2 regions of the Mesorhizobium sp. M1A.F.Ca.IN.022.06.1.1 genome follow, and region 2 is predicted to be linked to the other one. Evidence: riboswitches for the same ligand, from Rfam matches in the RefSeq annotation. Region 2 holds a riboswitch; the other holds the start of a gene.
The links. A riboswitch is a leader RNA that binds a small molecule or an ion and turns the genes downstream of it on or off. The one in region 2 is predicted to bind thiamine pyrophosphate.
Positions count from the first base shown of each region.

Region 1: linked by a shared signal. The riboswitch ahead of thiB (thiamine ABC transporter substrate binding subunit) and the one ahead of thiC (phosphomethylpyrimidine synthase ThiC) in region 2 are both predicted to bind thiamine pyrophosphate.

Region 1 covers NZ_CP034455.1:3,573,026-3,588,170, reverse strand. Annotated here, with positions in the region: gene EJ078_RS17155 (CarD family transcriptional regulator) at 1-88, shown strand, start outside; gene EJ078_RS17150 (amino acid ABC transporter ATP-binding protein) at 357-1,139, opposite strand; gene EJ078_RS17145 (ABC transporter permease subunit) at 1,136-1,816, opposite strand; gene EJ078_RS17140 (amino acid ABC transporter substrate-binding protein) at 1,938-2,711, opposite strand; gene EJ078_RS17135 (RNA polymerase factor sigma-32) at 3,019-3,882, shown strand; gene EJ078_RS17130 (caspase family protein) at 4,123-6,039, shown strand; gene EJ078_RS17125 (M48 family metalloprotease) at 6,124-7,566, opposite strand; gene thiQ (thiamine ABC transporter ATP-binding protein) at 7,774-8,535, opposite strand; gene thiP (thiamine/thiamine pyrophosphate ABC transporter permease) at 8,532-10,154, opposite strand; gene thiB (thiamine ABC transporter substrate binding subunit) at 10,371-11,378, opposite strand; TPP riboswitch at 11,421-11,534, opposite strand; gene EJ078_RS17105 (thiamine diphosphokinase) at 11,676-12,320, shown strand; gene EJ078_RS17100 (ABC-F family ATP-binding cassette domain-containing protein) at 12,322-14,136, shown strand; gene EJ078_RS17095 (homocysteine S-methyltransferase family protein) at 14,153-15,091, opposite strand.
Region 2 covers NZ_CP034455.1:5,051,652-5,066,796, forward strand. Annotated here, with positions in the region: gene EJ078_RS24080 (adenylate/guanylate cyclase domain-containing protein) at 1-3,127, shown strand, start outside; gene EJ078_RS24085 (hydroxymethylpyrimidine/phosphomethylpyrimidine kinase) at 3,833-4,582, opposite strand; gene EJ078_RS24090 (thiamine phosphate synthase) at 4,573-5,178, opposite strand; gene EJ078_RS24095 (thiazole synthase) at 5,175-5,948, opposite strand; gene thiS (sulfur carrier protein ThiS) at 5,952-6,149, opposite strand; gene thiO (glycine oxidase ThiO) at 6,146-7,114, opposite strand; gene thiC (phosphomethylpyrimidine synthase ThiC) at 7,111-8,931, opposite strand; TPP riboswitch at 9,043-9,155, opposite strand; gene EJ078_RS24115 (beta-galactosidase) at 9,438-11,573, opposite strand; gene ugpC (sn-glycerol-3-phosphate ABC transporter ATP-binding protein UgpC) at 11,602-12,747, opposite strand; gene EJ078_RS24125 (carbohydrate ABC transporter permease) at 12,797-13,648, opposite strand; gene EJ078_RS24130 (sugar ABC transporter permease) at 13,648-14,532, opposite strand; gene EJ078_RS24135 (ABC transporter substrate-binding protein) at 14,598-15,145, opposite strand, start outside.

The DNA of each region.
Region 1 (15,145 bases), 1.5 Mb from region 2:
TCGCCTCATCGAGGTCAACCTCAACAAGGGTCCGAAGCGCGGCGCCAAGGCCGACAACGAGGAAGCCGAGCAGGAAGAAGCTGCCTGAGCATTCGCCTGCCGAACAACGAAGAACCCGGCCTGGCGCCGGGTTTTTTGTTGCGCGCAATATCGGAAGGTCGGCGCTGCCCTCATCCGCCTGCCGGCACCTTCTCCCGTATAGTGAACGGGGAGAAGCGAGATGACGGCGTCGTTGGCGCCCATTCTGAAACGTTGGCGATTGGCGAACTCTCTGATGAAAGCGTCCTTTCTCCCGTCACTATACGGGGAGAAATGCCCGGCAGGGCAATGAGGGGCAGCGCCAACTTATGAAGGAATCATACCTGATCCCCCGCCCCGCCTTCCTTCCGCGCCTCCTCCTGCCGCAGCGAGGCGATGAAGCGCTTGGTCCGCTCGCGCTCGGGGTTGTCGAACACGATCGAAGCCGGGCCCTTCTCGACGATCGAGCCGGCATCGAGGAACACCACCTCCTGCGCGATCTTGGAGGCGAGTCTCAGATCATGCGTGGCCATCACCATGGTGGTGCCCTCGCGGGCCAGTTGACCCAGCACGTCGACCACTTCCTGCGCCAGCTCCGGATCGAGCGCCGAGGTCGGCTCGTCGCAAAGCAGCACGCGCGGCGACGGCGCCAGCGCCCGGGCGATCGCAACGCGCTGCTGCTGGCCGCCTGACAGAGTCGCCGGCCAGGCATCGGCCTTATGCGCCATGCCGACCTTCTCGAGCAGCGCCATCGCCCGCTCGCGCGCCCGCGCCTGCGGCCATTTCAGCACCGTCACCAGCCCTTCCATGACGTTCTCGATCGCGGTGCGATGCGGAAAGAGCTGAAAATTCTGAAACACCATGCCGGTCTGCAGCCGCACGCGCTGAATGTCCGCCGCCGGTACCTTGGCGCCCGGCCGAAATTCCAGCGTCTCGTCGCCGATGCGCAAAGTGCCCGAGGTCGGAATTTCCAAGAGGTTGATGCAGCGCAAGAGCGTGCTTTTTCCGCCGCCCGAAGGCCCGACCAGCGCCGTGACACTGCCTTCGTCGATGCTGACGGTGACACCTTTCAGGACAAGATTGTCGCCGAAGCGCTTCTCGATGTTGGTAAGGCCGATCATGCATTGGCCTCCAGGAAGCCGCCATAGCGGTTGAGCCGCACCTCCAGCCGCGCCTGCAGAGCCGACAGCACCGAGCTCATCGCCAGATAGAGCGCCGCCGCCTCGACATAGAGGATCAGCGGCTCGTAGGTGGTGGCGACGATGCGCTGCGCAGCCTGGAACATTTCGGGCACCGTTATTGCCGCCGCGAGCGAGGTGTCCTTGACCAGCGATATGAACGTATTGGAGAGCGGCGGCACCGCGACGCGGCCCGCTTGCGGAAGGATCGTCCGCCGCATCGCCTGGCTCCAGGTCATGCCGATCGAATAGGAGGCCTCCCACTGCCCTTTCGGCACCGAGCCGATGACGGCGCGGATGATCTCCGACGTGTAGGCGCCGATATTGAGCGTGAAGCCGATCAACGCTGCGGGAAAGGCATCGAGCAGGATGCCCACCGACGGCAGGCCGTAGAAGATCAGGAAGAGCTGCACCAGAAGCGGCGTGCCGCGAAAGATCCAGACATAGAAGCGCACAAGCGCGACCAGCGGTTTCGGGCCGAACAGCCTGATCAGCGCCGTCACCAGCCCGGCCATAAGCCCCAAGGCGAAGGACAGCAGCGTCAGCGGCACGGTAAAGATCAGTGCCGCCCATAGCAGCGTCGGCAGCGACTCCAGCATCAATTGCAACCAGTGCGGCACGGAGCCCTTCTCCTTTCCGGACGCTGCGACCCTCTGGCCGCATGCCGAGCGACTATCAGGTAAAAATCGGCGGGCCGTCTTTGACGGCCCGCCGGAACTCAAGCAAAAGGGATGATTGGGCTTACTGCGAGACGTCCTGGCCGAAATATGTGTCGGCAATCTTCTTGTAGGTGCCGTCGGCCTTGATGTCGGCCAGCGCCTTGTTGATCGCCGCCACCAGTTCCGGATCGCCCTTGCGCACGATGACACCGGAATAATCGGCATTCTCTTCCTGCGCGGCGATCTTCACATTGGCGTCGGGCTTGTGCTTCTTGAAATCGAGGAAGGACAGGCTATCGTTGATGGTGGCGTCGGCGCGACCGGTGAGCAGCAGCTGGATCGACTGGTCGAATCCGTCGGTGCCGACCAATTCGGCGCCGTTCTTCTCGGCGAGCTTGCCGAAATTCGAGGTCAGCGACTGCGCCGCCTTCTTGCCCTTGAGATCCGCGAATGTCTTGATGTCGCTGTTGTCGCCGCGCACGATCAGCACCGCCTTGGAGGCGATGTAGGGATCTGAGAAATCATACTTGGCCTTGCGCGCGTCGGTGATGCCGACCTCGTTGATGACGGCGTCGTAGCGGTTGGCGTCGAGCCCCGCGATAAGGCCGTCCCACTTGCCCTCGAGAAACTGCACCTTGACGCCGAGCTTCTCGGCGATCGCCTTGGCGATCTCCACGTCGAAGCCGACCAGGGCGCCGGATTCGTCATGATAGGTGAAGGGCGCGTAGGTGCCCTCCGTGCCGACCTTGATCACGCCCGCCTGCTTGATCTGGTCGAGATTGGCGCCGGCATGACCGGCTGTGACTGCCAGAACCTGCAGCGTTCCGGCGACGAGAAGCGATTTGAGCCATTTCATTTTTCTGTGATCCCGTTTTGACCGGTGCGCCGGCGCATGGTGAGAGCCGCAAACTGGCAGATGGAAGCTCAAGAAATAAGGAACCAGATTTCAAAAATCGACCGTTCCAGAAATCCAGTTCTCAAAACCAGCGAAAAATCCGCCAAGCCAAGCCTCACGGATCGATAACAGAAACGTTTTCGGCAGGCATATGCATCCGCCGGCACTACGGAACCATTCGCGCTTCTGGCACGTTGCTGGCTGTTGTAGGGCGCTGCGACGTCATTTCAACCGTCATCCAGTGCAACGACCGCCAAAAGGAGCCGGCATGATCGAGGATGTGGCAGGACGGACACTGGTCCGGGCGGCAATGAAGGCTCCCTATCTCGAGCGCGACGAGGAGCATCTCCTGGCCATACGCTGGAGGGAAAAAAAGGACCAGGACGCGCTGCATCTGATCACCGTCGCCCATATGCGGCTGGTGATTTCGATGGCTTCCAAATTCCGCCACTACGGTTTGCCGCTCGGCGACCTCATTCAGGAAGGCCATGTCGGCCTGCTGGAAGCGGCTGCCCGCTTCGAGCCCGCCCGCGAAGTGCGTTTCTCGACCTATGCCACCTGGTGGATCCGCGCCTCGATGCAGGATTATATCCTGCGCAACTGGTCGATCGTGCGCGGCGGCACCAGCTCCGCGCAGAAGGCGCTGTTCTTCAATCTGAGGCGGCTGCGCGCGCGGCTTGCCAACGGCGCCGAGCCGCTCTCCAATGCCTCGCTTTACCGCGAGGTTTCGGCCGCGCTCGGCGTGCCGGAAGCCGACGTGGCGATGATGGATTCGCGTCTTTCGGCCCCCGACAGCTCCCTCAACACCCCGCTTGCCGATGAGAACGGCGCCGCCGAGCGGATGGATTTCCTGGTCTCGGAGGATCCCCTTCCCGACGAGGTCGTCGGCGAAACGATAGACGTCGAGCGCCGCGCGGTCTGGCTGAAGAGCGCGCTCGGCGCGCTCAATGCGCGCGAGCTGCGCATCATCGAGGAGCGCCGCCTGAGCGACGACGGCGCCACCCTGGAATCGCTTGGCGAGGCGCTCGGCATCTCCAAGGAACGCGTCCGCCAGATCGAAGCCCGCGCCATGGAAAAGCTGCGGGCGGCGCTGGTGAAGCAGAACCCCGAATTCCTGGCGGAAGCCGCCTGAAAGCCAAGGCAGCGACTCGAAGTCGCCAGGAGACTATCAGTCAGCCATCCCGGCGGCTTTCTGCATCCGTAGCCATGGATTGTGAATTCTTTAACAGACCCTCGCGGCGTAAACTGTCTTCCTGACTGCACCAACTTTAGCGGATGGGGGTTTGCCATGCTGCGATGCTGCGCGTTCCTTGCAGCCCTGGTTCTCGTGTGCTTCACCGCGTTCGAGGCTCACGCCGATCGAAGGGTTGCCTTGGTCATCGGCAATGCCGAATACCGAAATATTCCGGCTCTCAAAAACCCGGACAAGGATGCTCAGGACGTCGCGAACACGTTCCGGCTGGCCGGCTTCGACGTGTTCGTCGCAAAGGACTTGACCAAGCTTCAGTTCGAGGAGCGGTTCCGCAACTATCTCGCCGCGGCGGACGGTGCGGATCTGGCCGTCGTCTACTATTCCGGCCACGGTTTTCAGATCGGGGGCGAGAATTTCCTGATCCCCGTCGACGCGTCGCTGAAGGATGCCGCCGACATCGAGGTCCAGGCGATCAAGCTTGACGACGTGCTGGAGCAATTGCGCTCGAAAGCGAAGATCCAGGTGATCATCCTCGACGCCTGCCGGAACAATCCTTTCCCCCGCCAGGATTACTGGCTGAGGGACCAGCTGATCGTCGCGGGCGACGCCGGCCTTGCGCAGGTGAAGAGCTCACTGAACACGCTGATTGCCTTCGCCACCGAGCCAGGCGCGGTCGCCTATGACGGGCGCGGTGCCCTCAGCCCGTTCTCATCTGCCTTTTCGCGCCACGCGTTGGCGCCCAACCAGGAAATCCGCACGGTGATGGCGGCGGTTCGCCGCGACGTGGTCAAAGCCACCAACGGCAAGCAGGTTCCGTGGGAGAATTCCTCGCTGGTCGACGAGGTGGTGCTGATGCGCCACGATGACGCCGAGGGTCAGGAGGTCACGGCCAAGCAGAAGCAGCCGGATCCGGAGAGCGGCAGCCAGATCACCGGCGCCGCCGAGGCGATCGAAAATCGCGATATCAGCATCCCGGTTGGCGTCGGTCCGGTTCCGCTGAAGCTCGATTTCCCCAGCAACGACCCCGCACTCAGCCTGAAGCTTGCAAGCTATCCGGCAACGGGAACTCTGTCGCTGCCGGACCGGACCCTGTCTCCGGATTCCAGCCTGATGGCCGGTGAAGTCGATAATTTGCGTTACGAGCCGCAGATCGGCTCGGCTGCTCCGGTCCAGATTGGCTTCCAAATCCGCGGCGGCAACGCGTCCAAGGCAGCGATGATGAAGCTGTCGCCAAGCGTCGACCCCTGCGACCAAGCGGCGGGCGCACCGCTCGACCTGCAGGGCGTCGCGCCCGGCCGTTTGCAGAACGAGATCGCCGGCGAGGCCGCTGAGGCCTGCCGGGCGGCGGTGAAGGCCTACCCCGACGTCGCTCGGTTTCGCTACGAGCTTGGGCGGGCGCTGCTGGCGTCCGGCAAGGTCGACGAGGCCAGGAAAGCTATCCAGGAAGCTGCCGACAGGGGGCACGTCCGCGCCATGTTCGAGCTCGGCCATATCGCTTCGTCCGGAATAGGAGCGGCCGCGGATTCCGCGAAAGCGATCAGCTTCTATTCAGAAGCATCCGACAAGGGAGACCCCTATGCGATGGCCGCTTGGGGGCGAGCCTTGTTCAATGGTGTCGACGTCGAGCAGAATACCGGCAAGGGATTGGACCTGCTGCTCAAGGCGGCGGCCATGGGGCACGTCAATGCGATGAACGATCTCGCCGTGATCTTCAAGGATGGCCGCAACGGCGTGCCCGCCGACGAGGCCCGCGCCTTGGCTTTCCTCAAAGCCGGCATCGCGCGGCAAGAGGCATATTCCATGAGCATTCTCGGCCTTCCCGCGCGCAGCACCTTAACGGTCGCAGTGTGCAAGCCGAAGGTCGTGACGAAAATAGTCACCAAGGTAAAGGTTGTCCGCACACCCGCGCCGAAGACGCCGACGGTGACAGTCCCGACAGTGGTCAAACCACCTCAGACCGATACCGGACCGGCGCCCTGGCGCGGCAGTAGCGGCGATCATTCAGGGTCCGGCGGCGGCGGCCAAAGTGGTGAGGGCAGCGGAGGCAGCACCGGCGGCCAGACCAGCCCTGAAGGCGGCAGCAGTGGCGGGCTCTGATTGCTGCGGCAGCCGCGCGCCCGGCTTGACCGAATAGAAGCGCGCGGCTGATTCGTTGCGGAAGCACTTGCGCGGATGCCGACCCTACTTGTCGGTGACGATCTTGACCCTGTCGCCGGCCGACACGCTCGCGCCCGGCGACATTGCGTTGAGCACCCGGAACAGGTCGAGCTTTCGGTCGACGCCGACCATCTGAGCGGCAAGCGTGCCCATGTTCTGGCCGGGCTGCACAGTGACCACCCGGATATGCAGCGGCTTCAGCGCCGCCTTCTCGGCCGCGCTCAACGTGCGGAAGGAGCTGCTGACGGAGCGCGCGACCGGCTCCAGCGCGGTGCTGGCCGAGGGTGCCGCAGTCAGCAGCCGGTAGACCTGTCCGCCGGCCCGGATGACCGCGATATCGAACTGCCACCCTTGCGCGCTGGCATGCGCCATCGCCGCCTCGTTGCCGTTGACCGTTTCCTGGCGCACGCTGGCATCGTCCAGTCCGGCGACCCAGCCGCTGCGGATATAGTCGGTGAGCGACACAGACTTGTCGATCGCCACGCCATCGAAGCGGATGGCGATGTCGCCCGGACCGGTCGCGGTCACCGCGGCCGCCGAATTGTCGATGACGAAACCCTCGGGCACCGAGAACGACACGCCAAGGCCGGGATGCAGGAAGGTCTGGCCGCGCACATAGCCCTCTTCCGGCGTGTCGCCGTAGAGCAGCCCGTCTATGCCGGCGAGGAAGGCATCGCGGTCGCGCGTGCCGACGCCGGGCGGTCCGAAGTTGCGGGCGAGCCGCTGCGCCAGCTCAATGCGCTGCGGCGTGTTGGGATGCGTGGCCAGGAAGTCGAGGCTGGCATCCGTGGCGCCGCTGACCGAACGGAAATCGGCATAGGCCGACATCGACTGCAGGAAGCGGCCGGCCGCATAGGGGTCATAGCCCGCCTCGCCGATCGATTTGATGCCGATCGCGTCGGCCTGCAGTTCCTGGTTGCGCGAAAACTGCGCAAGCCTCAGCTTGCCGCGGATGAGAGCGGCCTTGGCGGTCGGGCTGTCGCCGAGCACATCGGAGACGACCTTGGTCGCCAAGCCTTCCTCGGCCTCGAGCTGCTGCCGCTGCAACCCGTGATTGGCGGTGACGTGGCCCATCTCATGCGCGATGACGGCCGCAAGCTCGGAGGAGTCGTTGGCCAGCGCCAAAAGCCCGCGCGTGACATAGAGATAGCCGCCCGGCAGCGCGAAGGCGTTGACGTTGGGCGAGTTGAGGATGGTGATGCGATAGGTCTGGGTCGGATTGGCCGAGACCACCGTCAGGTTGCCGACGACCTTGGCCACCATGCGCTCGAGCTTCGGATCGGAATATTCGCCGCCATAGGTGGCGAGAATCCGCGGATGCTGCGCTTTGGCCATTTCGGCCAGCCTGGCATTGGCGACGACATTGTCGACGGTGATCGGCTTGTCGGAGGGCTGGAAGCCGGACTCCTGCACGTCCGGCGGCGTGAACATCTGGCAGCTCGCCAGCGCCACGGCAAAGCCGGCCATCGCGAAAAATCGCGCCAGCGGCTTAGTCCATACCCTCTCGATGCCGGCTGTCAGATCGGCTTCCTTTCGTAATCTTGCGGCAAATCACGGCCCACCCGGACCAGCATGGCCGGACCTAGCCACACTCCCCCGGACAAGGCAAGCAAACGCCTGATCACCCGCAGCCGGTTTGGCCGTAAATTATGTCCGCTTCCGGGCAATGTGTTGTCATCCGGCAACGCTGCCGCCTCGATCGCCGATATAGCGCCGGAAGGCCTCCGGTCCAGCACCGTCGAAGAAATCGGCGGCCGACCCTGTTGCCGCGACCCTGCCCTCGTCGACGAACGCGATCCGTTGGCCGATGCGGCGCGCGTCCTGCGGCTGATGCGTGACGAAAAGCACGGTCATCTGTCGCTCGGCGTGGATGCCGGCCACGAGATCGAGCATGTCTTCGCGCAGCGCCGGGCCGAGCGAGGCGAAAGGCTCGTCGAGCAGAAGCACCGGACGGTCCCGTATGAGCACCCGCGCCAGCGCGACGCGCTGCCGCTCGCCGCCGGAAAGCTCGCGCGGCAGCCGCTTTTCCTTGCCGGCGAGACCGACACGCCCCAGCGCGTCCGCGACCGCGCGGTGGTCGTCGGCCGTGAGCTTGAGCGATGGCGAGCGGCCAAGCCCGACGTTGCCCTCGACCGAAAGATGGGCGAACAGGTTGTTTTCCTGCAACACCATCGACACCGGCCGCGCCGAGGGCGGCGCATTGTCGACATCGATCCCGCCGATCAGCACCTTGCCAGCATTGGGTGATTCGAAGCCGGCCACCAGATTGAGCAGCGTCGACTTGCCTGAACCGCTCGGCCCCATGATGGCGGTGATCCTGCCGGCGGCGAATTCGACATCGAACCGGAAGGATGCCTCGCCATAGCTGAAGGATACGCCGTCCAACGTGACGGCCAGGCCCTTCGTGGCTGCGATGCCATTATTATCCCTCGTCATGCCTTTGCCTCCCGCCCCAGCCAGTCGGCGGCGACAACCAGCATCAGGCAGACGAGGCCGAGCAGCAAGGCCAGCCCCGCGGCGTCGGCGGTCCGGTAGCTGCCCATGCGCGCGAGTAGAAGATAGGGCAAGGTCTGGACGGAATCGCTGCCGAACAGCGCGATCACGCCGAGATCGCCGAGCGACAGCGCCATGGCGAACGCAAAGCCGGTGGCCAAGGGCCGCCGGAGCGACGGCCAGTCGACCAGCCGCAGCCGGTTCCAGCCGGAAATGCCGAGCGCCAGGCAGAGTCGCTCGTGGCGCTCGCTCGCCGCGTCATAGGCAGGGCGGACGGCGCGAATGGCAAATGGCATCGCCATCACCGCATTGACCGCGACGACCATGACAGGTGCGATGGCGAACACATCGGTGATGTTGCGCAGAGCCAGGAACCAGCCGGCGCCGATCACGATGGGCGGCACGACCAGCACGAAACCGGCGCCGGTGTCGGCGGCGTGTTCGAGCAGCGACATGGCGCCGCCCGCGCGGCGCCGCAGGGCCAGTGCGCGTCGGGCGGCAACCAGCGACAGCGACAGCATCACGCAAAGCAGCGCCGAGAGAAAGGAGAGCCCGGCGCTGGTGAGCGTCGCGCGGCGCACGGCGTCCTCGCCGGCCAGCCGGCCGAGATCCGCCTCCAGCCCGGCGAGCACGGTCGCCGCCATCGGTGCGGCGACGAACAGCAGCGCAAGCACGATGAGGCCGGCATTCAACACCGCCTCGGTGGTGCTGGTCGCAAGATAGCGGCGTGGCGCTACCGGCAGATTCGCATCGCCGACCGTGTTGGCGCCGAGTCGCGTCAGCATGGCGACCACGACGAAGGTCAGCACGATCTGCAGAAACGTTAGTGTCACGGCCCGCGCGGGATCGAAATCGAAGCGCAGCGCCTGGTAGATCGCGACCTCTAGCGTCGTCGCCGCCGGCCCGCCACCCAGCGTCAGTACGATTGTGAAGGAGGTGATGCACAGCATGAAGACCAGCCCGGCGACCCCCGGCAGCACCGTGCGCAGCGCCGGCCATTCGATCAGCCGGAAGGCCGACCGAGCGTCCATACCGAGCTGGCTCGCCAGCCGCCACTGGTCGGCCGGCACGGTGCCGAGCGCCTCGAGGAACAGCCGCGTGGCCAATGGCAGGTTGAAGAAGACATGCGCGACCAGGATGCCGGAAAGGCCGTAAATGCCCGGCCATTCCCCACCGCCGAACGTGCCGAGGATGCCGGCAAAATAACCGGCACGGCCGTAGAGCGCCAACACGCCGAGCGCGGCGACGATGGCCGGCAGCGCCAGCGGCACCGTGAACAACTGCAGGATCAGGCGACGTCCGGGAAAGTTCGTTTGCCTGGACAGGGCGCGGCCGACGAACACTGCCGGCAAGACCGAAAGCAATGTCGACAGCAGCGCCTGCCAAAGCGTGAAGCGGGCGACGCGGAGCAGATAGCTGTCGAAGGCCGCGGCAGCGCTGGACGGACCGCTCGCGCCTTCGAGGATCAGGCCGGCGAAGGCGCCGCCGATGAGCAAAGTGATGGCGACAAGGGCGATGATGCCGGCGGTGATGCGAGGGTCAGGGCGCGGCGTGGATTGCACGCTGCACCACGTTGGCTCGAGCTAGCGAACGCCACGTTCCGTCGCACCCCCCTCTGTCCTGCCGGACATCTCCCACTCTAGGAGGGAGATTGGCAGCTTTGCCGCTCTTCCTACACCGTCGGCGGCTAGCGAAATCACCGATGACCGCGAATTTCCCCCTTTGCGGGGGAGATGGCCGGCCGGACAGAGGGGGGTGCTCAAGCGCCATCCTGCGTCCTACTTGCTCATCGCCGCCAGCCATTCATCCACCCAGGCCTTGCGGTTGGCCGCCACCTCGTCCGGGCTGAACAGCAGGGTTTTGGTCGGCTTCACCAGCTTTTCGAAGGCCGGGTTGAGCGGCTTGTCGGTCTTGCCGGCCGGGAACATCCAGTTGGTCTCCGGGATGATGTCCTGGAACTTGGGCCCGGTCATGAAGGCTATGAATTTTTCCGCCAGCGGGTTCTTCGCGCCGGTTTTGGTGATGCCGGCGACCTCGATCTGCAGATATTCGCCCTCCTCGAAGGACGCCGCCTGATAGCGCTCGGTGTTCTCGGCCACCATGTGGTAGGCCGGCGAGGTGGTATAGGAGAGAACCATCGGCGCCTCGCCCTTGGTGAACAGACCATAGGCCTCGCTCCAGCCCGGCGTCACGGTCAGCACCTTCGGCTTCAGCTTGGCCCAGGCTTCCGGCGCCTTGTCGCCATAGACCGACTTGACCCACAGCAGCAGCCCGAGGCCCGGCGTCGAAGTGCGCGGATCCTGGATGATGATCTTGTCGGGGCCGGCGCCCTCGACCAGTTCCTTCAAGCTCTTCGGCGGCGTCTTCAGCTTTTCGGTGTCGTAGACGACGGCGAAATAGCCGTAGTCGAAAGGCACGAAAGTGTCGTCTTTCCAGCCGCCGGGCACATTCAAATCGGCCACCGCGCCATGCCGCGCGAATAGGCCGCTCGCCTTGGCATCCGCGGTCAGGTTGGTATCGAGGCCGAGCACGACATCAGCCTTGGTGCCGGGGCCCTCCAGCTTGACGCGGTTGAGCAGTGCCACGCCGTCGGCAACCGAGACGAATTCAAGATCGCAGCCGCATTCGGCCTCGAATTCCTTCCTCACCGCGGGCCCGGGACCCCAGTCGGCGGTGAAGCTTTCGTAGGTGTAGACGGTAAGCTTGTCTTTAGCCTCGGCAGGTCCGCCTGCCAAAAGCGAAACAAGGCCGACTGCAAGAACAAGGTTGGACAATAGCGAGCGCATCGGCGCCTCCTTCGTTCGCGTTAAAGGAATTGAGGCGTCGGATGGTCCGAAACGTCTAATCCCTCCGCCGGTACAAACCGGATCAGGTTCAGCGGGTTGGCTTTGTGCCTCTCAGCCGGTTCGCAAAATCAGCGTCCGGCACCCCGTTAGAGCATTTCGAGACATAGGCCCGGCCGATGCGGCGCGCAAGCGGAAGTTTCCTGGGCATCCATCAGGGTTCACCGCGGTAGCGAAGTGCGATTCCGTTTGGACGCGCCCGCTTCCGTTTCGTTGGCCGGGCTGGTAAGGGCGACGGCCATGGGCACATTCACCATCCTGCTTGGCGGCGATCTCGTCCGCACGCCTCGGCTCGATCGCCAGATCGAAGGCTCCCGCATCATCGCCGCCGATGCCGGTATCGGCCATGCCGATATGCTTGGCCTGCTGCCGGAGCTCTGGGTCGGAGATTTCGACTCGGTGCCGGCGAGCCTGCCGGAGAATCTGGCCGCCGTGCCGCGCAAGATTTTCCCGACCGAGAAGGATATGACCGACGGCGAGCTCGCCATTGCCGCGGCGCTGGCGCGCGGCGCCACCAGCCTGGTGCTGGCCGGCGCCTTCGGCGGCAAGCGCGCCGATCATGCCTTTCTGCATTTGGCTCTAAGCGTGCGGCTGGCCGAGGCGGGCACGACCGTGCTGCTGACCAGCGGCGCCCAGGAGGGCGTGCCCATCCTGCCGGGCAAAGCCGGCTTCGACTACGCCGAGGGCACGCTGTTCTCGGTGCTCGGCTTCTCCGACCTCGCCGGCCTGACGGTCTCAGGCGCCAAATGGCCGCTGGACGGTGTCGAGGTGGCGTTCGGCTCATCGCTTACCATATCAAATGAGATCAAGGATCGGCTCGAGATCGCGCTCGAGCGTGGCCGGGCGCTGCTGCTCGCCCACCCCTATCCTCTTCCCGAAAGCTGACATGGCCCCGCCTCTTCTCAATCTGGATGGCATAAAACTGACTTTTGGCGGCACGCCGCTGCTCGACGGCGCGGCACTGAGCGCCTCCGCCGGCGAGAAGATCGCGCTTGTAGGCCGCAACGGTTCGGGCAAGTCGACGCTGCTCAAGATCGTCGCGGGGCTGATCGAACCGCAGGACGGCGAAGTATTCCGCCAGCCCTCGGCAACGGTGCGCTACCTGCCGCAAATGCCCGATATGGATGGCTTCGCCAGCGTGCGCGCCTATGTCGAAGCCGGCCTCGGGCCGGCCGACGACCCGCATCGCGCCACTTATCTGATGGAGCATCTCGGCCTGACCGGCGAGGAGCGGCCGAACGACCTTTCCGGCGGCGAGGCGCGCCGCGCAGCACTCGCCCGCGTCATGGCGCCGGAGCCCGATATCCTGCTCCTCGACGAGCCGACCAATCATCTCGACCTGTCGGTCATCGAATGGCTGGAAGAAGAGCTTGCCCGCACCTCGTCGGCCGTGATCCTGATCTCGCACGACCGCCGCTTTCTCGAGCGCGTCTCGCGCGCCACCGTCTGGCTCGACCGCGGCCAGACGCGCCGGCTGGACAAGGGGTTCGCGCACTTTGAGGAATGGCGCGACCAGGTGCTTGAAGAGGAAGAGCGCGAACAGCACAAGCTCGGCCGCCAGATCGTGCGCGAGGAGCATTGGCTGCGCTATGGCGTGACCGCCAGGCGCAAGCGCAACATGCGCCGGCTCGGCGAGCTGCAGGCCATGCGCCAGCGTTTTCGCAGCCATCGCGGCGCCGAGGGTTCGGCGACGATGGTGGCAAGCGACGCCGCTGAATCCGGCAAGCTGGTGATCGAAGCCAAGGGCATCGAGAAGAGTTTTGGCGACCTCACCGTGGTCAAGGGCTTTTCGACCCGTATTCAGCGCGGCGATCGCGTCGGCCTTGTCGGGCCGAACGGCGTCGGCAAGACGACGCTTCTCAAGATGCTGACCGGCGAGCTGCCGCCGGATGCCGGCACCGTGCGGCTCGGCGTCAATCTGGAAATCGCAACACTCGACCAGAAGCGCGAGGCCGTCGACCCGCAGGAGACGCTGGCGAATTACCTGACCGACGGGCGCGGCGAGAACCTTGTGGTCAATGGCGAGCAGCGCCACGTCGTCTCCTATATGAAGGATTTTCTTTTCAAGCCGGAGCAGGCGCGCACGCCGGTGCGCGAGCTTTCAGGCGGCGAGCGGGCGCGACTGCTGCTGGCCCGGGTGCTGGCGCGGCCGGCGAACCTTTTGGTGCTCGACGAGCCGACCAACGACCTCGACATGGAGACGCTGGAGCTGCTGCAGGAACTGGTCGCCGGCTTTGCCGGAACGGTCGTCCTGGTCAGCCATGATCGCGATTTCCTTGACCGCACAGTCACCAGCGTGATCGCGCCCAACGGCGCCGGACGCTGGATCGAATATGCCGGCGGCTATTCCGACATGCTGGCGCAACGCGGCGGCTCGAAGCTGGAGGAGCGCAAGGCAAGGCCGAAGGCTGAAGCGAACGAAGCGACGGCCAGGGCCGAACAGACCAGCGCTAAAAGCCCGGCCAAGAAGCTCTCCTTCAAGCAGAAGTTCGCGCTGGAATCCCTGCCGAAGAAGATCGAGGCGGTGAGCGCGTCCATCTCAAGGCTGGAGAACAGTATCGCCGACCCGTCCTTCTACGAGCGCGATCCCGCATCGTTCCAGAAGACCATCGCCGCGCTCGACAAGGAGCGCACCACGCTGGCCTCACTTGAGGAAGAGTGGCTGGAGTTGGAGATGCTACGCGAGGAGATGGAAGGCTAGCCGCTATCGGCAAGGCTCAGAGGCAGGCCTCGCAGATCGCAGCGATATGGCGTCTGTCGGTGCCGCAGCAGCCGCCAAGCACGGCTATCTGGCCGAAGCGGTCGCGCATGGCGCGGTAGCGCCGGCCGAGGTCGACAGGATCGCCTGGATCGAGTTCGGTCGCCGCATCCAGCTCGGCATGGCTTTTGGCTGAGGCGTTGGCCCGCACGCCGCGAATGCGCCTGATCCAGCGTCCGTCGCCGGCAAGGACGGCGTCGAAATGGCTCGGATGTGCGCAGTTGATCATGAAATATGCGGGAGCGCCGTCCGTTTCGTCGTCAACGGTCTCGATGGCGTCTCTCAAGCTCTCCCCCGAAGGCAGGCGTCCGTCCGTCTCGACGGTAAACGAAATCACCGACGGGAGCCCCACCGCCATCGCGGCACAGGCTATTCCGGCAGCCTCCTGCGCATAGGTCATCGTGATGGCGCTGACCATATCGGCGCTGGCATCGCGGAACGCCTTGACCTGATCGCCGTGATAGGTCTCGGCCTCGGCGGGCGTCATGACTGTGTCAATGCGGTAGCCGTCGCCACGGGGCCCGACCACCCCATTGACCAGCACGGTCATGCCACGCGCAACATAGGGCGCAGCCAGCGCCCGCGCCCATGACACTGCCTGCATGTCTATGCCCGACAATGCGACTTTCGAATAGCCGAGCTTTTCGCCCCAGTCCGGATTGGCGCGCCACGTCGGAGTATCGAGCACGAAGCCGACCCCGTGTTTGTCGGCGATGTCGAGATACTGGCGGAAATAGCGGGCCAACGTCGTCCGCCCCTCCTCCTCGCCAAGAAGCGGAAAGGCGGCGAAGGAGGGCAGATCGAGGCCTTCCAGAAAAACAAGCGAGGTCTCGAGGCCGCCATCGGTCAGGAAAACGGCTTCACCCAGCTCACGAACGTCGATCTTCGCACTGGTCATCGCCGTCTCCGGTCAGACCTGCCGCTTGCGCGACTATAGCATTTGAGGGCGAAT
Region 2 (15,145 bases):
TGAACGCCGCCAGGTCACCGTGATGTTCTCGGACCTTGTCGGCTCGACAGCGCTCTCCGCGCAAATGGATCCCGAGGATTTGCGTGAGGTGATTGCGGCCTATCAGAACTGCGTTGCCGAGGCCGTGCGTGGCTTCGGCGGGTTTGTGGCCAAATACATGGGCGATGGCGTGCTGGTGTATTTTGGCTATCCGAAGGCGCATGAGGAGGACGCGGAGCGAGCCGTGCGGGCGGGGCTGGCGGTCGTTGATGAGATCGCAAGGCTCGCGACCCGGGCATCAGGGGCGCTGGCGGTACGCGTTGGCATCGCAACCGGGCTGGTGGTGGTGGGCGACCTCATCGGCGAAGGAGCGGCGCAGGAGGAAGCAGTGGTCGGAGAATCGCCGAACCTTGCTGCGCGGCTGCAAGCTTTGGCGGCGCCCGGCCAGATCGTGATCCCGCTCGCGACGCGCCGACTGCTCGGCGGACTGTTCGAGTTCGCCGACCTGGGCCTGCACGACCTGAAAGGTTTCGACGCCCCCATCCGCGCTTGGCGCGTGCTTCGCGAGAGTGCCGCTGAGACCCGGTTCGAAGCGCGTGCGACGAGCGGCCTAGCGCCCACGGTCGGGCGTGAGGACGAGCTTGCTTTGCTCGCGGAGCTCTGGAGCAAGGCCGCGTCCGGCGAGGGCCAGGTGGTCCTGCTCTCCGGCGAGCCCGGCATCGGCAAATCGCATCTGATTCAGGCGCTCCGCGGGCGTCTGCGGGACCGGCCGCACATCCGCATACGCTGCCAGTGCTCGCCGTTCCATGCAAATAGCGCCCTTCGCCCGTCGATTGTCCAACTCACCCGCGCGGCTGGCTTCCATCCGGACGATTCACCGAGCGCAAAACTCGACAAGCTGGAGCGCCTCTTGGCGCGGTCCACAGACAAGGTCCGGGACGTCGCCCCTTTGTTGTCGGCACTTCTCTCGCTCCCGGCAGGCAGCCGCTATGCACCCTTGAACCTCAGCCCTCAGCGCCGGAAGGAACTGACCCTCGAGGCTCTGGCCGGGCAGCTAATTGGCTTGGCGGCCCGCCAGCCCGTGCTGATGGTTTTCGAGGATATCCACTGGATTGATCCAACGTCGCTGGAGCTTCTCGACCGATTGGTCCCGCAGATCCCGCGCCTTGCAGTACAGGCGATCTTCAGTTTCCGCCCTGAATTCGAGCCGCGGTGGACCGGCCACCCGCAGGTCACCTCGCTCACGCTGAAACGCTTGAGCCGCCGGCAGGGCGCAGCCCTGGTGGAGCGGTTGACCGGGGGCAAGGCGCTTCCGGGCGGGTTGCTCGAGCAGATGGTGGCCAAGACAGACGGCGTGCCCCTGTTCCTCGAGGAGGTGACCAAGGCCGTCATTGAATCTGACGTGCTGACCGATGAAGGCGACCGTTACGCACTCTCGGGCCCGCTGCCACCGTTGGCGATCCCTGCAACCCTGCAGGATTCTCTGGTGGCGCGGCTCGATCGGCTGATGACGCCAGCGCGGGAGGTCGCGCAGATTGGCGCCGCCATCGGTCGCGAATTCTCTTACGAATTGCTGGCGGCGGTGGCGCAGCGCGAGGAACGGGAACTCCAGGACGCCCTCGACCAACTGATCGGCGCCGAACTCGTGATCGCACGCGGTCGGCCGCCGCACGCGACGTGCATCTTCAAGCACGCATTGGTGGGAGATGCCGCTTATGCCACCTTGCTGCGGAGTCGCCGCCAGCAGCTGCACACCCGGATCGCCCATGCACTGGAGCAGCAATTCGGCGAGGTCGTCGAACACGAGCCCGAGATCGTGGCTCAGCACTACACGGCCGCGGGCCTCTCGATTCAGGCCATCGGCTATTGGCAGCGCGCGGGAGAGAGCGCCAACGACCGTTCGGCCAACGATGAGGCCCAAAACCATCTGCAGAAAGCGCTGAACTTGATCGAAACGCTGCCTGCGGGCCCGGAGCGCCAGCGGCGCGAGCTCGCAGCGCTAACGGTGCTGGGCCGCGTGCTCACCGCCAAGAATGGCTACGCAAATGCCGAGGTCGAGCGGGTCTATTCTCGCGCGCGCCGCCTTTGCGAGCTGATGCCGGAAGATGCGGCTGTCTTCCCGGTTCTGCTCGGCCTGGCCATCTACTCGGCCACGGGCGCCCAACTCACGTCGGCGCACGAGCTGAGCGGACGGCTTCTCGACCTTGCTCTGCATAGTAACGATCCCGTGTGGGTGGTCGAAGCCCATTATGCCCGGGGGGTCAGCTCTTCTTGGCGCGGCGACTTCAGGGAGGCACGCAAACATCTGGAGCTGGCCTCCGAAGCCTATCGCCCACAGCGACATCGAGCTCATCTCGCCCTATACGGCCAGGATCCCGGACCGATTTGCCTATGTCGTGGGTCAGCGGTGCTTTGGCACCTCGGCTATCCCGACCAGGCGCTGACCCGGATGGAAGACGCCCTTGTCTTGGCCGAGCGATTGGCGCACCCCTTCAGCCGCGCTTACGTGCTGGTATGGGCAGCGTGGTTACGAATATTCCGACGCGAGGTGGCCGAAGCCGAGGAGCGGAACGACCGTGCGCTCACCTTCGCGACCGAGCAGGCGTATCCGTTCTGGATTGCCATGGCCGCCCAGCAGCAGGGATGGCTCTCGGCGAAGCAGGGCCATAAGGAGCGAGCGATCGCCCAAATCGAGGAAAGCCTGGCGCGGATGCAGGCCGTCGGAACGCAAGTGACGCAGGCCTACACGATGGGATTCCTCGGCGAGGTGCTCGGCAGCGTCAATCGTGCGTCGGACGGCGTGCGCCTGATCGATCGGGCTCTCGACCAGGTGAACCGGTCCCGCGAGCGGTGGTGCGATGCCGAATTGCTGCGGCTCCGAGGAGCCATATGCGCTGCCGCGGAACCAAGCGACTGGCACGAGGCTGAAATCTCATTCCGCCAGGCAATCGAACGGTCACGTGAGCAAGGTGCCAAATCCTGGGAGCTCCGCGCCGCCACATCGCTTGCGCGCCTTTTGGCCGAACAGGGCAAGCGCGCCGAGGCGCATGACCTGCTCGCGCCGACCTACGGCTGGTTCACCGAGGGCTTCGACACGCTCGATCTGAAAGAGGCCAAGACTTTGCTCGACAAGCTCGGGGCATCATGACGCACATAACAATGTCCGGTCCCGGCGCAAAACCGCCGCGAATGTGCCGGCCGCGAAGTCGGCTTTTCTGTTCAATCATCGCAAAAGCGGTCCGTCCGTTCTCGGCCCCATTTCGGTCATTCACCAGGAGGAAGTGGCTGGCTACTTAGGGCTCCATCGTCGATATCTCGAAGCCAGTAACTATTCTCGTCCATCGTCTTTCGGTTCGCCAGACCATACGAGAGAATACGAGGGAAAAGGGTAGGCGAACCACCCGCTAACATATTGATTTCCTGTCGAAAACGACGACCCTCCGGGCCCACCATAACCTTTGATTTCGTTGCCGAAAATTGAGCGAGGCCAGAAACTTCCGGGCCCGTTGACGGGCTGGGCAAAAGGCGATCCCCGCGTTTGCTCCCGTCAAGTTGGAGGCGCAGCACCATCGAGTGACTAACCACCATTGCCCGGACGGCACAAAGCCTACACTGCCGCTGCATGCCCATGCTGGAAGGCCAAACTCGGGGCGCCACTTGTTACCGTTCGCTTCCGGCCGCTGCTCCAGATTGTTGGGGCAGCATCTTATGAAGCGAGGTGAATAGCAGACGGTAACGAGTTGATGCCATTGACCTCCAAGGTTTATTTGATCGCCGGCTCGGACCTGGAGGGCATGCGCCTCTGACCTCCTGGGAATCGGTCAAGATGCGCATTGCGCTCGTCCGTTCAACGTCATCGCGCCCCACGAAGGAGCTCAAGAACATAGGTCTTGGCGCCCCGTACCGCCGCCTCCAACGGCAAACCTTGAGCTAACGATGCGGCGATGGCGCTGGACAGCACGCAGCCGGTGCCACGCATCCCCCCATGGACGCGAGGCGCTTCGACCCGAACGGCGCGACGGTCCGGCTGCATGAGAAGGTCATTCGCGTGATCTCCGTGCGCGTGCCCGCCCTTGACGAGCACGGCGGTCCGCACCGTCGCCGACAGGTCCTCGCCTTGAACGCAAGCGCCTTCTTCGTCCTTCGCAGGTTCTGATCCCACCAGCCTTGCGAGCTCAATCAGGTTGGGGGTCACGAGCCGGCAGAGCGGCATCAGATCACGGCACAACACGTCGACGGCATCGTCCTCCAGCAACACGCGTCCCGAGGTCGAGCCAAGCACAGGGTCGAGGACCACCGGCACCTTCGGATGGGCCGCCAGGACAGAGCCGACCGCCTCAATGGCTGCCGCCGTCCCCAGCATGCCGATCTTGACGGCTGCGACCGGGTTGGCAGCAAAGGCAGCGCGCATTTGGGCGGCGATAAGCTGCGGCGGCATCTGCTCGATGTGTTCGACGGCCGAATGCGTCTGGATGGTCACGGCCGTGACGGCGAGGCAACTGCGCAGCCCAAAGGCGGATACGGTCTCGACGTCTCGGGCTGTTCCGGCGCCGCCACTTGAATCGCAGCCGGCGACGATCAGCACATGCGGCGTCAACGCCATTGGGCTGTCGCCGCCAGCCATTCAGCCGTCCGCGCCTCGGGGTGCGTGTTGCGGGTGATGTCGGTGACGACCGCCGCACTTTGGGCGCCGTGCGCGAAGACACCGGCTACGCGCTCGACGGTGAGCCCGCCGATGGCCACAAGCGGAAGTTCGCCTACGCGCTGCTTCCAGGCGGCGATGCGGTCCAGCCCCTGCGGATCCCATTTCATCGCCTTGAGAATGGTCGGGTAGATCGGTCCGAGCGCGACATAGTCCGGCTCGGCTTGGAGCGCGGTTTCGAGTTCGGCGCCGTCGTGAGTGCTGAGGCCCAGCCTCACGCCCGCCCTGCGGATCGCCTTCACATCAGCCTCCGCCAGATCTTCCTGGCCGAGGTGAACGAAATCGCAATCTTCCTCGATCGCAAGGCGCCAGTAGTCGTTGACGATGAGCTGGCAGCCGTGGCTGTCACAGACTGCCTTCGAGGCGCGAATTTCTCGGCGCAGCGAAGCTTCGTCCTGGTCCTTAGTGCGCAGCTGCACCAGCTTCACGCCGAGCGGCACCAGACGTTCGATCCAAGCGGCGGAATCGACGATCAGGTAAAACGGATCGAGCTTCATGAGAATGCTGCCATGCCGATGATGGGGGTGGAGGGAACGGCCATGTCGCGCGGCTCGAGCAGGCCGGCGCAATAGGCCTCGCGGCCGGCCTCGACCGCCTTGCCGAAGGCCGCGGCCATGGCGGCGGGATCGCCTGCCCTGGCGACGGCCGTGTTGAGCAACACCGCGTCGTAGCCGAGCTCCATCACGGCCGCGGCATGCGAGGGCCGGCCGATGCCGGCATCGACGATCAGCGGAATGCCGGGGAAGTGGCCTCGCAGGCTTCGCAGCGCATTGGGGTTCTGCGGCCCGCGTGCGGAGCCGATCGGCGCGCACCAGGGCATCAGGAGCCTGCAGCCGGCGTCGAGCAGGCGCTCGGCGACGATGAGGTCGTCGGTCGTATAGGGAAACACCTCGAAGCCTTCGGAGGCAAGGATCCTTGCGGCTTCGACCAATCCGAAGACGTCGGGCTGCAGCGTGTCGTGGTTGCCGATCACTTCGAGCTTGATCCAGTCCGTGCCGAACACCTCGCGCGCCATCCGCGCCGTGGTGACCGCTTCCACCACCGAGTGGCAGCCGGCGGTGTTGGGCAGCACGCGAACGCCGAGCGACTGGACAAGCGACCAGAACTGGCCGCCGGCTTTGCCGCCCGATGTTTCGCGGCGGAGCGACACGGTGACGATCTCCGTGCCGGACGCTTTCACCGCCTCCGCCATGATGGCAGGCGAGGGGTAAAGCGCGGTGCCCAGCAGAAGGCGGGACGCGAGTTTCTGTCCATAGAACTCGAGCATGGATCAGCCTCCCTTCATCGGTGAAAGGATTTCGATGCGGTCGCCATCTTTGAGCCGGCAGCGGTCGCGCTCCCTGGCCGGTACGACGTCACCGTTCAGCGCGGTTGCCAGCCAGCCGCCTTGGAAATCGAGTTCGCTGAGCAGCGCGGCAAGCGTTTCTGCCGCGACTTCATGGGCTTGGCCGTTAACGGTGAGCTTCAAGGGCAAACTCCTTTGCTCCAGGATTCCAGGATGAGGTCGGCTGCCCGCCGCGCCATGGCCGGCGCGAGCAGGAAGCCGTGGCGGTAGAGGCCGTTGATGCGAATATTCCCCCCGTCGCGCTCGACGCGAGGCAAGTTGTCGGTGAATGCGGGACGCACGCCAACACCGGTTTCGACCAGCTCGGCTTCGCCGAAGGCCGGATGCAGCGCATAGGCGGCGCCGAGCAGCTCCATGGTCGAGCGCGCGGTGATCGGGCCTTTGGCATCGCATTCGATCATCGTCGCGCCGACCATGAACAGGTTTTCCGCGCGGGGCACTACATAGACCGAGATGCGCGGATGAAGCAGCCGCACTGGCCGGGCCAGCGAGATCTCGCCCGTTCGCAGCATAAGCATCTCGCCGCGCACGCCGCGCAGTTCCGGTCGCCTGTCACCGCTGCCGGTGCAATCCACCTCAATATCCTGAGATGCGGGCGCCGAGCTGCGGCCGAACTCGACGCGCGCGCCCATCCCGCGCAGCTTGTCGCGCAGGGAAAGCAGCGCCTTGCGCGGGTCGAGATGCGCTTCCTCAGCGAAGAACAGACCGCGTCCAAACCGGCCGTCGAGCGCCGGCTCGAGTGCCGCGATTTGGCTGGCGTCCAACTGCCTGAAACCGGATGTGCGGCGGCCGAACCGGTCGAGTTCGCCGGCATCGCGGGCAGACGCCAGCACCAGCGTGCCCTGGCGCGAGACATGGCCGGGCAAGGCGGCGTCCCACCAATCGGCTGCGTCGCGTCCGAGCGTCAGCACGGTCTCCTCGGCGCTCTCGCGCTCGCACCAGGGCGCGAGCATGCCGCCAGCGTGCCAAGAGGCATTGCCGGCGATCTCGAGGCGTTTCTCGACCACGGTCACATCGGCGCCGCGCGTTGCCAGCTCGTGCGCGAGTGTCAATCCGGCGACGCCAGCGCCGCGAATGAGCACCTTCATGGCGTGTCCGTGCGCTCGGGGGTGCTGTCGACAGGCATGTAGAGATCGCCGCCGTCGCGGTACTTCGCCGCCATGGCCGCGAGCCCTTCCTTCTGGGCTTCGGCGCGGATGTCGTGCGAGATCCGCATCGAGCAGAATTTGGGGCCGCACATGGAGCAGAAATGCGCCACCTTGTGCGCCTCCTTTGGCAGGGTTTCGTCGTGGAAGGCGCGCGCCGTCTCCGGATCGAGCGACAGGTTGAACTGGTCTTCCCACCGGAACTCGAAGCGCGCCCGCGACAGCGCGTCGTCCCTGATTTTGGCGGCTGGATGGCCCTTGGCGAGGTCGGCGGCGTGGGCCGCGATCTTGTAGGTGATGACGCCGGTCTTGACGTCGTCGCGGTCGGGCAGGCCGAGATGCTCCTTGGGCGTGACGTAGCAGAGCATCGCCGTTCCGAACCAGCCGATCATCGCCGCGCCGATGCCCGATGTGATGTGGTCGTAGCCGGGCGCTATGTCGGTGGTGAGCGGCCCGAGCGTGTAGAACGGCGCTTCGCCACAAACCGCGAGCTGCTTGTCCATGTTCTGCTTGATCTTGTGCATCGGCACGTGGCCGGGCCCTTCGATCATCACCTGGCAGTCCTTGGTCCAGGCGATCTTGGTGAGTTCGGCTAGCGTTTCCAGTTCGGCGAACTGGGCCGCGTCATTGGCATCGGCGATCGAGCCGGGGCGAAGGCCGTCGCCGAGCGAGAACGCCACGTCATAGGCCCGGGCGATGTCGCAGATCTCCTCGAAATGCTCGTAGAGAAAACTCTCCTGGTGGTGATGCAGGCACCACTTGGCCATGATCGAGCCGCCGCGCGACACGATGCCGGTGACGCGGTCGACGGTCAGCGGGATATAGGGCAGGCGCACGCCGGCATGGATCGTGAAATAGTCCACGCCCTGCTCGGCCTGCTCGATGAGGGTGTCGCGGAACACCTCCCAGGTCAGTTCCTCGGCGACGCCGCCGACCTTCTCCAGCGCCTGGTAGATCGGCACGGTGCCGATCGGCACCGGCGAATTGCGCACGATCCATTCGCGGATGTTGTGGATGTTGCGCCCGGTCGAGAGGTCCATCACCGTATCGGCGCCCCAGCGGATCGCCCACACCATCTTCTCGACCTCTTCGGCCATCGACGAGGTGACGGCGGAGTTGCCGATATTGGCGTTGATCTTGACCAGGAAATTGCGGCCGATGATCATCGGCTCGCTTTCCGGGTGGTTGATGTTGGACGGGATGATGGCGCGGCCGCGCGCCACCTCGTCGCGCACGAATTCCGGCGTGACGAAGTCGGGGATCGCGGCGCCGAAGCTTTCGCCATCACGTTGAACTTTCGAACGCAACTGCTCACGGCCGAGGTTCTCGCGGATGGCGACGAACTCCATCTCAGGCGTGATGATGCCGGCGCGCGCATAGGCGAGCTGTGTGACGGCGCGGCCGCCGGCCGCGCGCAACGGTCTGTTGCGAACCGGGAATTCCGGCGTCAGGCGATCGGCTGAGACGAAGCCGTTGTCTTCCGGCTTGATCGTGCGGCCCTCGTAGCGCTCCACGTCTCCGCGCGCCTCGATCCATGCCTCGCGCAGCCGTGGCAAGCCACGCTCGATGTCGGTTTTCATCGCGGTGTCCGTGTAGGGACCGGACGAGTCATAGACCGTGACCGGCGGCTCGCCGGCGCTCGGGTGGACCGAGATCTCGCGCATCGGCACCCGCAGCTCCGGGTGGAGCTGACCGGGTTTGTGGACCTTCTTCGAAGCGGGCAATTCGCCGACGGTGACGGTCGGGGTGTGGGCATTCATGAGTGAGCCTCCTTGCTCGAGTGCACGGAGACCCAGTCCACGCGATGAGGAGGAAGTGACGCTTCGCTTAGGATGCGGGCACTGCCCGAATGCCGAAGCCGGATTGCCGACCCGCGAAGCCTCGCACCGTCCCTACGCCAGTATGAACTGGATCAGGTTCAACGGGTCACTGCGCGCTATTAGCAGTATCTCAGCCCCTTGCCGGGACTCCCCTGGTGAGGCGCCTAGGTTGGACGATGCGACGCTATCCTGTCAACTCGACTTCATGACTTCTCCAGCCTCGAACAAGCGACGAGAAGGGGCGCAGCCACGCAGCTTTGATCGAGCATCTCTTACATCGACGCCCATTGAGCCACGACCTTGCGCGCGTCGAGCTGGCAGTCGGGGCCCACTTGTCATCCGCCAAGGAAACGCTTTTGCGAATCCCTTGTGGCGGCGGATTGAAGAACGCATTTTTCGCCTCGAAGAGCATCTGTTCGGCGTCTACGGACGCTGGTTCGATTTGTTCAGGACCGAATTATTGCGCAGCCGTAAGGGTCGAGTTGCAGCGTTCCTTCAACGGCCTTGCCCGTCAGCAGGTCGAGGCCCTTTGGGACGTTGGGTACGATCACGGCGACTTCCGTGGTGTTCAGCACGAACATCAGCCGGCGGTCGTCGGCTTCCCTGACAGAGACCTCCACCCCGGCAGGCAGGTCGGGCAGCAAAGGCGCTATACCGGCTTTGGCCAGCACGACATCGACAAGCTTCTCCGTCAGTTGCGGCGTGAGATACGTGCCGACATAGACAACCCGACCTTGCCCAACCTTGCGGGCGGTAATTGCCGGAGAGCCGGCGGCGAAGCGGTTCGACCAGATGCCGAGCACCTCGGTGTCAGGCGCTACATCAAGCACCTCGTACAAATGCGCAGCCTGGAATTCTTCATTGCCAAGGGTGAACAGGTATTTGCGTTCCGCGGACGAGGCCGGGAGCGGCGGCGGTGCATAGGCGCCCATCGGAGCCGGACGAAACAGCGGAAACAGGCCGCTGCCGCCTTCGGGAACGACGCGGCCGAACTCCGCCACCCTGACGCCGCTCAGGGCTGCAAGGGCCTTGCCGGGCGCCTGCTCGCGAATGATGTGGTTGTTCTCGTCCCTCGTCCCGCTCAATGCCGATAGGATCAGCGTACCGCCGTTGCGGACGAATGTTTCAACAGCCTCGTTCCATTCATCCTTCCACATCACCCAATGCGGGACGTAGAGCGCCTTGAGCCGCGAAAGATCGTCTTCGGGATGAATGAACCCGCATGCAATGCCGTTCTGATAGCAGTGGCGATGAAGCAGCGTCGCGTCTTCGAGCGGACTGGGGAGGCCGATCGGATAGGTCTTGTGAGCCTCCTGGTTGTCGAAGTCCGCGCCGGCGATGCCGAGGTCCATGCGCACTGCGGTGCCAAGAATCTGCTCCTTCGCGGCGGCGATCTCATGGAAGAAGCGGCCTGCCTCGTCATAGCGGCGGCGCGGCACGTCGTCGTGATCGATGACGCCCATCCAGTAGATCTCGGCGCCGAAATGCGCGGGACGCCAACGAAAGAACATGACACCGTCGGCGCCGCGCGCCACCGAGGTCATGGCCATGCGACGCATCTCGCCGGGCTCCGGCGTCATCGTCGAGAAGCCGGGCTGGCTGCCGAAGCCTGAGGCCTGCTCCGGAACGATGAAGTTGCCGGAATAGGCGCGGCATATGTCGAGATGGAGGGCCTGGGTCGCGGCATGCCCGCCGGTTCGGCGCATCTCGTCATAGAGCATCGGATAGATGTCGAAGCCGATGAAATCGAGGTCCTGTCCGAACTGACCGCGGAAGTCGATGTCGGCAAGCTGGCCAAGATTGTGGAAGATGAACCAGTCCGGATTGGCGGCGCGCAGGATCTCGACCTGGTCGTGTTGGAAGGCCGCGGTCGCGGCGGCCAGAAAGCGATGGTAGTCCTGCACGTGGCCGGGGCTGGGGTAGGACGGCATGAGCGGTCTCGGCAGGTCGATCTGCGAGAAATCGTCGTAGGCCGTCGCCCAGAAGTGGCCGCCCCAGGCGAAGTTCAGCGCCTCAATGGTGCCGTAGGCCTTCTGCAGGTATTTCTGGAACTCCAGCCTTGTCGAAGGCGCGAACGATTCCGACACCGTGGTGTTGAGCTCGTTGTCCGTCTGCCAGCCGATCACACGCGGGTTGTGCCGATAATGCTCGGCCATGGCGCGGGTGATGCGGCGGCTGTGGGCGCGGAATACCGGGCTTGTGGTGTCGGCATGCTGGCGCGATCCGTGGCTTGAGGCCCGCCCGTTCATGTCAACGCGCAGCACTTCGGGATAGTTGACGGTGAGCCAGCGGGGAGGGGTGGCTGTCGGCGTGCACATGATCGTGTCGATCCCCGCGCGGCCGAGAAGTTCGATCGCGCGATCGAACAGGCCGAACTCGAACTTGCCTTCGCGGGGCTCGAAAATGTGCCAGGCGAACTCTCCCATACGCACCGTGTTGACGCCGGCGGCGGCCATGCGCTCGGCGTCACGCTGCCAGCAGCCTTCGTCGACATGTTCGGGGTAATGAGGTGCTCCAAGCAGAAAGCGGTCAAGATTGAGGGGCCGCCATACGGATAGCGGAGCGGGCTCTTTGCGGTTCATGCGTATGGGACTTTCGAAATTTCGAGGTTCAGACTGAGGCGAGGGGTTTTCTTGGCGTGAGCGTGCGGCCATCGGGGCCGAAGAGGTAGGCGTCGCCGGGTTCGAAGCCGACCTGCAACGCGGCGCCGACGCCGACGGTAGAAACCTTGTTGAGCTGAAGGGTGAAATTGCCGGTGCCGCTGTCGGAATTGGTCGTCTGAAGCGGAGAGCCGTCGACGTAGAGGACAGTTTCGCGCCCCAACTGCTCGACCAGACGCACTTGGCTGGAGAAGGCCGGCGTTGCGACGTCGCTTGGCTCGACGACACGCAGGGCCTCCGGACGGATGCCGATGGTCACGGCGTCACCAGCCGAAAGGCCGCCGGCGTCGATGCCATCCAAGGTGATGGCAGGGAGGCCGGCTGCCGCTACCGAGACGGTGGATGCCTCGACGCTCACTGCTTTCGCTTCGATGAAATTCATGCGTGGCGCGCCGAGGAAGCCCGCGACGAAAATGTTCGCAGGATTGGCGTAGAGCTCCAGCGGCGAGCCGACCTGCTCGATCCGGCCCTTGTTGAGGACCACGATCCGGTCGGCCATGGTCATCGCCTCGACCTGGTCGTGGGTGACGTAGATCATCGTCGATCCAAGCTGCGCGTGCAGGCTCGAAAGTTCCACTCGCATCTGAGTGCGCAGCGCGGCATCGAGGTTCGACAGCGGCTCGTCGAACAGGAACACCTCGGGCGAGCGGGTGATCGCGCGGCCGATCGCGACGCGCTGGCGCTGCCCGCCCGATAGTTGCTTCGGGCGCTTGTCGAGCTGCTCCTCCAGACGCAGGATCCGTGCTGCGCGTTTGACGGCGGCGTCGATCTCGGTCCTGGGCCGGTGGGCCATCCGCAGGCCGAAGCCCATGTTCTCGGCCACGGTCATGTGTGGGTAGAGTGCATAGGACTGGAAGACCATTGCGATGCCGCGGTCGCCGGGTTCTTCCCTGGTGACGTCTCGCCCGTTGATCACGATGTGGCCGGAGTTGATGGTTTCCAACCCGGCGATCGTCTTCAGCAATGTCGACTTTCCGCAGCCGGAGGGGCCGACCATGACGACGAACTCGCCCTTTTCGATCGTCAGGTCGACCGTCTTCAGGGCATGGTAGCCGGCATAGTGCTTGTCGACTTTTCGCAATTCCACGCTGCTCATATCGAGGCGCCTTTCCGTGCGTGTCGGGTGCGGCAGGGTTCGCGGCGGATCATCCCTTGACGGCTCCCATGGTGAGGCCGGCGACAAAGTGCTTCTGCATCATGAAGAACATCACGACCGGGGGCAGGGCGACGAAGATCGTGGCCGCCGAGACGATGTTCCAGGCCGATGTCCATTCGCCGCGCAGATTGTTCAGGCCTGCGGTAACGGGTTTGACCGCATCACTCTGGGTAAGGACGATCGCCCAGAAATAGTCGTTCCAGACGAAGGTGAAGGTGAGGATCGCGAGTGCCGCCAGTGCAGGCCGGACCAGCGGAACAACCACGTGGCGCAATGTCTGGAACGGCGAGGCGCCTTCGGCGCGCGCCGCCTGGAACAGTTCGCCCGGGAGAGCGGCGATGAAGTTGCGCATGAAAAGCGTGGCGAAGCCGGTCTGGAAGGCAATGTGGAAAACGATCAGCGCATAGACGGTGTCGTAGAGACCCAGCCTCACCATCAGGTCGCGGACCGGGATCATCATGATCTGCGCCGGCAGGAAATTGCCGCCGACGAAGAGGGCGAAGATGAGGTTGGAGCCACGGAACGGGTAGCGCGACAAGACGAAGCCGGTCAGTGTCGACAGGATGAGAACGCCGATGACGGACGGAATGGTGATCAGCAGGCTGTTCAGGAAAAAGCGCAGCATGGCGGTCTGGTCGAAAACCGCCTTGTAGTTGTCGATCAGGCTGAATTTCTGCGGCCAGCCCCAATAGTTGCCGGCCATCAGCTCCTCGTTGGAACGGATCGAGGTCAGCATCACGGCGAGCAGAGGCAGCAGCCACAGGATCACGACCAGGGTTACACCACCTAGATAGAGGGCTCGCTGGATCCTGGCGTTTTCGGGAATGGGGCGCGGGTACATCAGGCGTTGCTCCGCTCGGCCTTGATGAGGCCACTGAGATACCAGGCGATGAAGACGATCATGATCACGAACAGCACGGTGGCGATCGCGGCGCCGTAGCCAAAGCGGTAGGAAAAGATCGACTCCTGATACATCTGGTAGGCGAGCACGGTGGACGAGCCATAGGGGCCGCCACTGGTCATGACCGCGATCATGTCGAAGGAGCGCAGCGCACCGATCACCGTCACCGCGATGGCGATGAAGCCGACCTGCGACAGTTGCGGCAGGACGACATGGCGCAACATGCGCCAGCCGCGCGCACCGTCGACGCGTCCGGCGGCGATCAGATCGTCGTTGAGGCTGTTCAGTCCCGCCAGGAACAGGATCATGCAGAACGCGATCTGTGGCCATAGACCGGCGGCGGCTACCGCGAAGGTGACGAAGGTCTCGTCTGAAAGCAACGCCGGGGCGGTACCGCCAAAGGCGCCGAAGAGAAGCTGCAGCAGCCCGAAGTTTGGATCATAGACCCATCCGAACACGACACCGACGGTGACGGTCGCCAGCACAAGCGGCACGAAGAACAGCGACTTGAGGATGCGCATGCCTCGGATCTGCTGATTCACGATCAGCGCAAGCGCCAGGCCGATCGGCGGCGCCAGCATGAAGATCAGCAGCCAGATTACGTTGTTCTTGAGCGAGACGTAGAACTGCGGATCGTCGGCCAGTTCGACATAGTTGGCGAGCCCGACCCAGGTCTTGGCGCCAATCCCATCCCAGTCGTGCAGCGAAATCCAGACCGTCTCGATGGAGGCGGCAAGGATCACCGAGCCGAACAGGATGAGGCCCGGCAGCAGGAAAAGTACCGGCGTCAACCAATGACGATTTCTGCGCCAGACAGGAGGCATGGCGTTCCATCCGAAAAAAGAGAGACGGGAGCCGCCGAAAGGCGGCGCCCGTCAGCCAGGGAGGATCAACCGAAGATTCTCTTGCGGGTTTTTTCGAGGCGCTTGAGGATCTGCTCACGTCGCTCAGGCTTGACCATGAATTCCTGCAGCCCCGCCATCCCTTCCTGGGCCATGTCCGGATCGGTGTCGCGATCGTAATATTGCGATGTTCCAACCACTTTCTTCAGTTCCTCGACCGCAGCATTGACCAGCGGGTCCTTGCTTGGCGGGCAGTCGTTGCGAGGCGGGATGGCGCCTTCGGCGGCGAGGAATGCGCCCAGATTTTCCGGCTTGTAGAAATAGGCGACGAAGTCGCGCGCACCCTGCTTGTTCTTCGCATTCGCCGGAACGTGGATGGAGTTGACCGAAAAATCCTCGTAGCGGGCGACGCCGGGAACGATCTCGGGAAATGGCGCGTAGGCAAGCTGAGGCAAATCCGCTTCCGGAAAGGCGGATCGAACGAAGCCGCCCAGGTCCATCATTGCCGCCTTCTTTTGCGCTAGGGCAGCACCCGCCTGCTCCCATCCGAACGAACTGTGGCTCGGCGAGAAGAAGCCCGCCTTGATCAGATCGT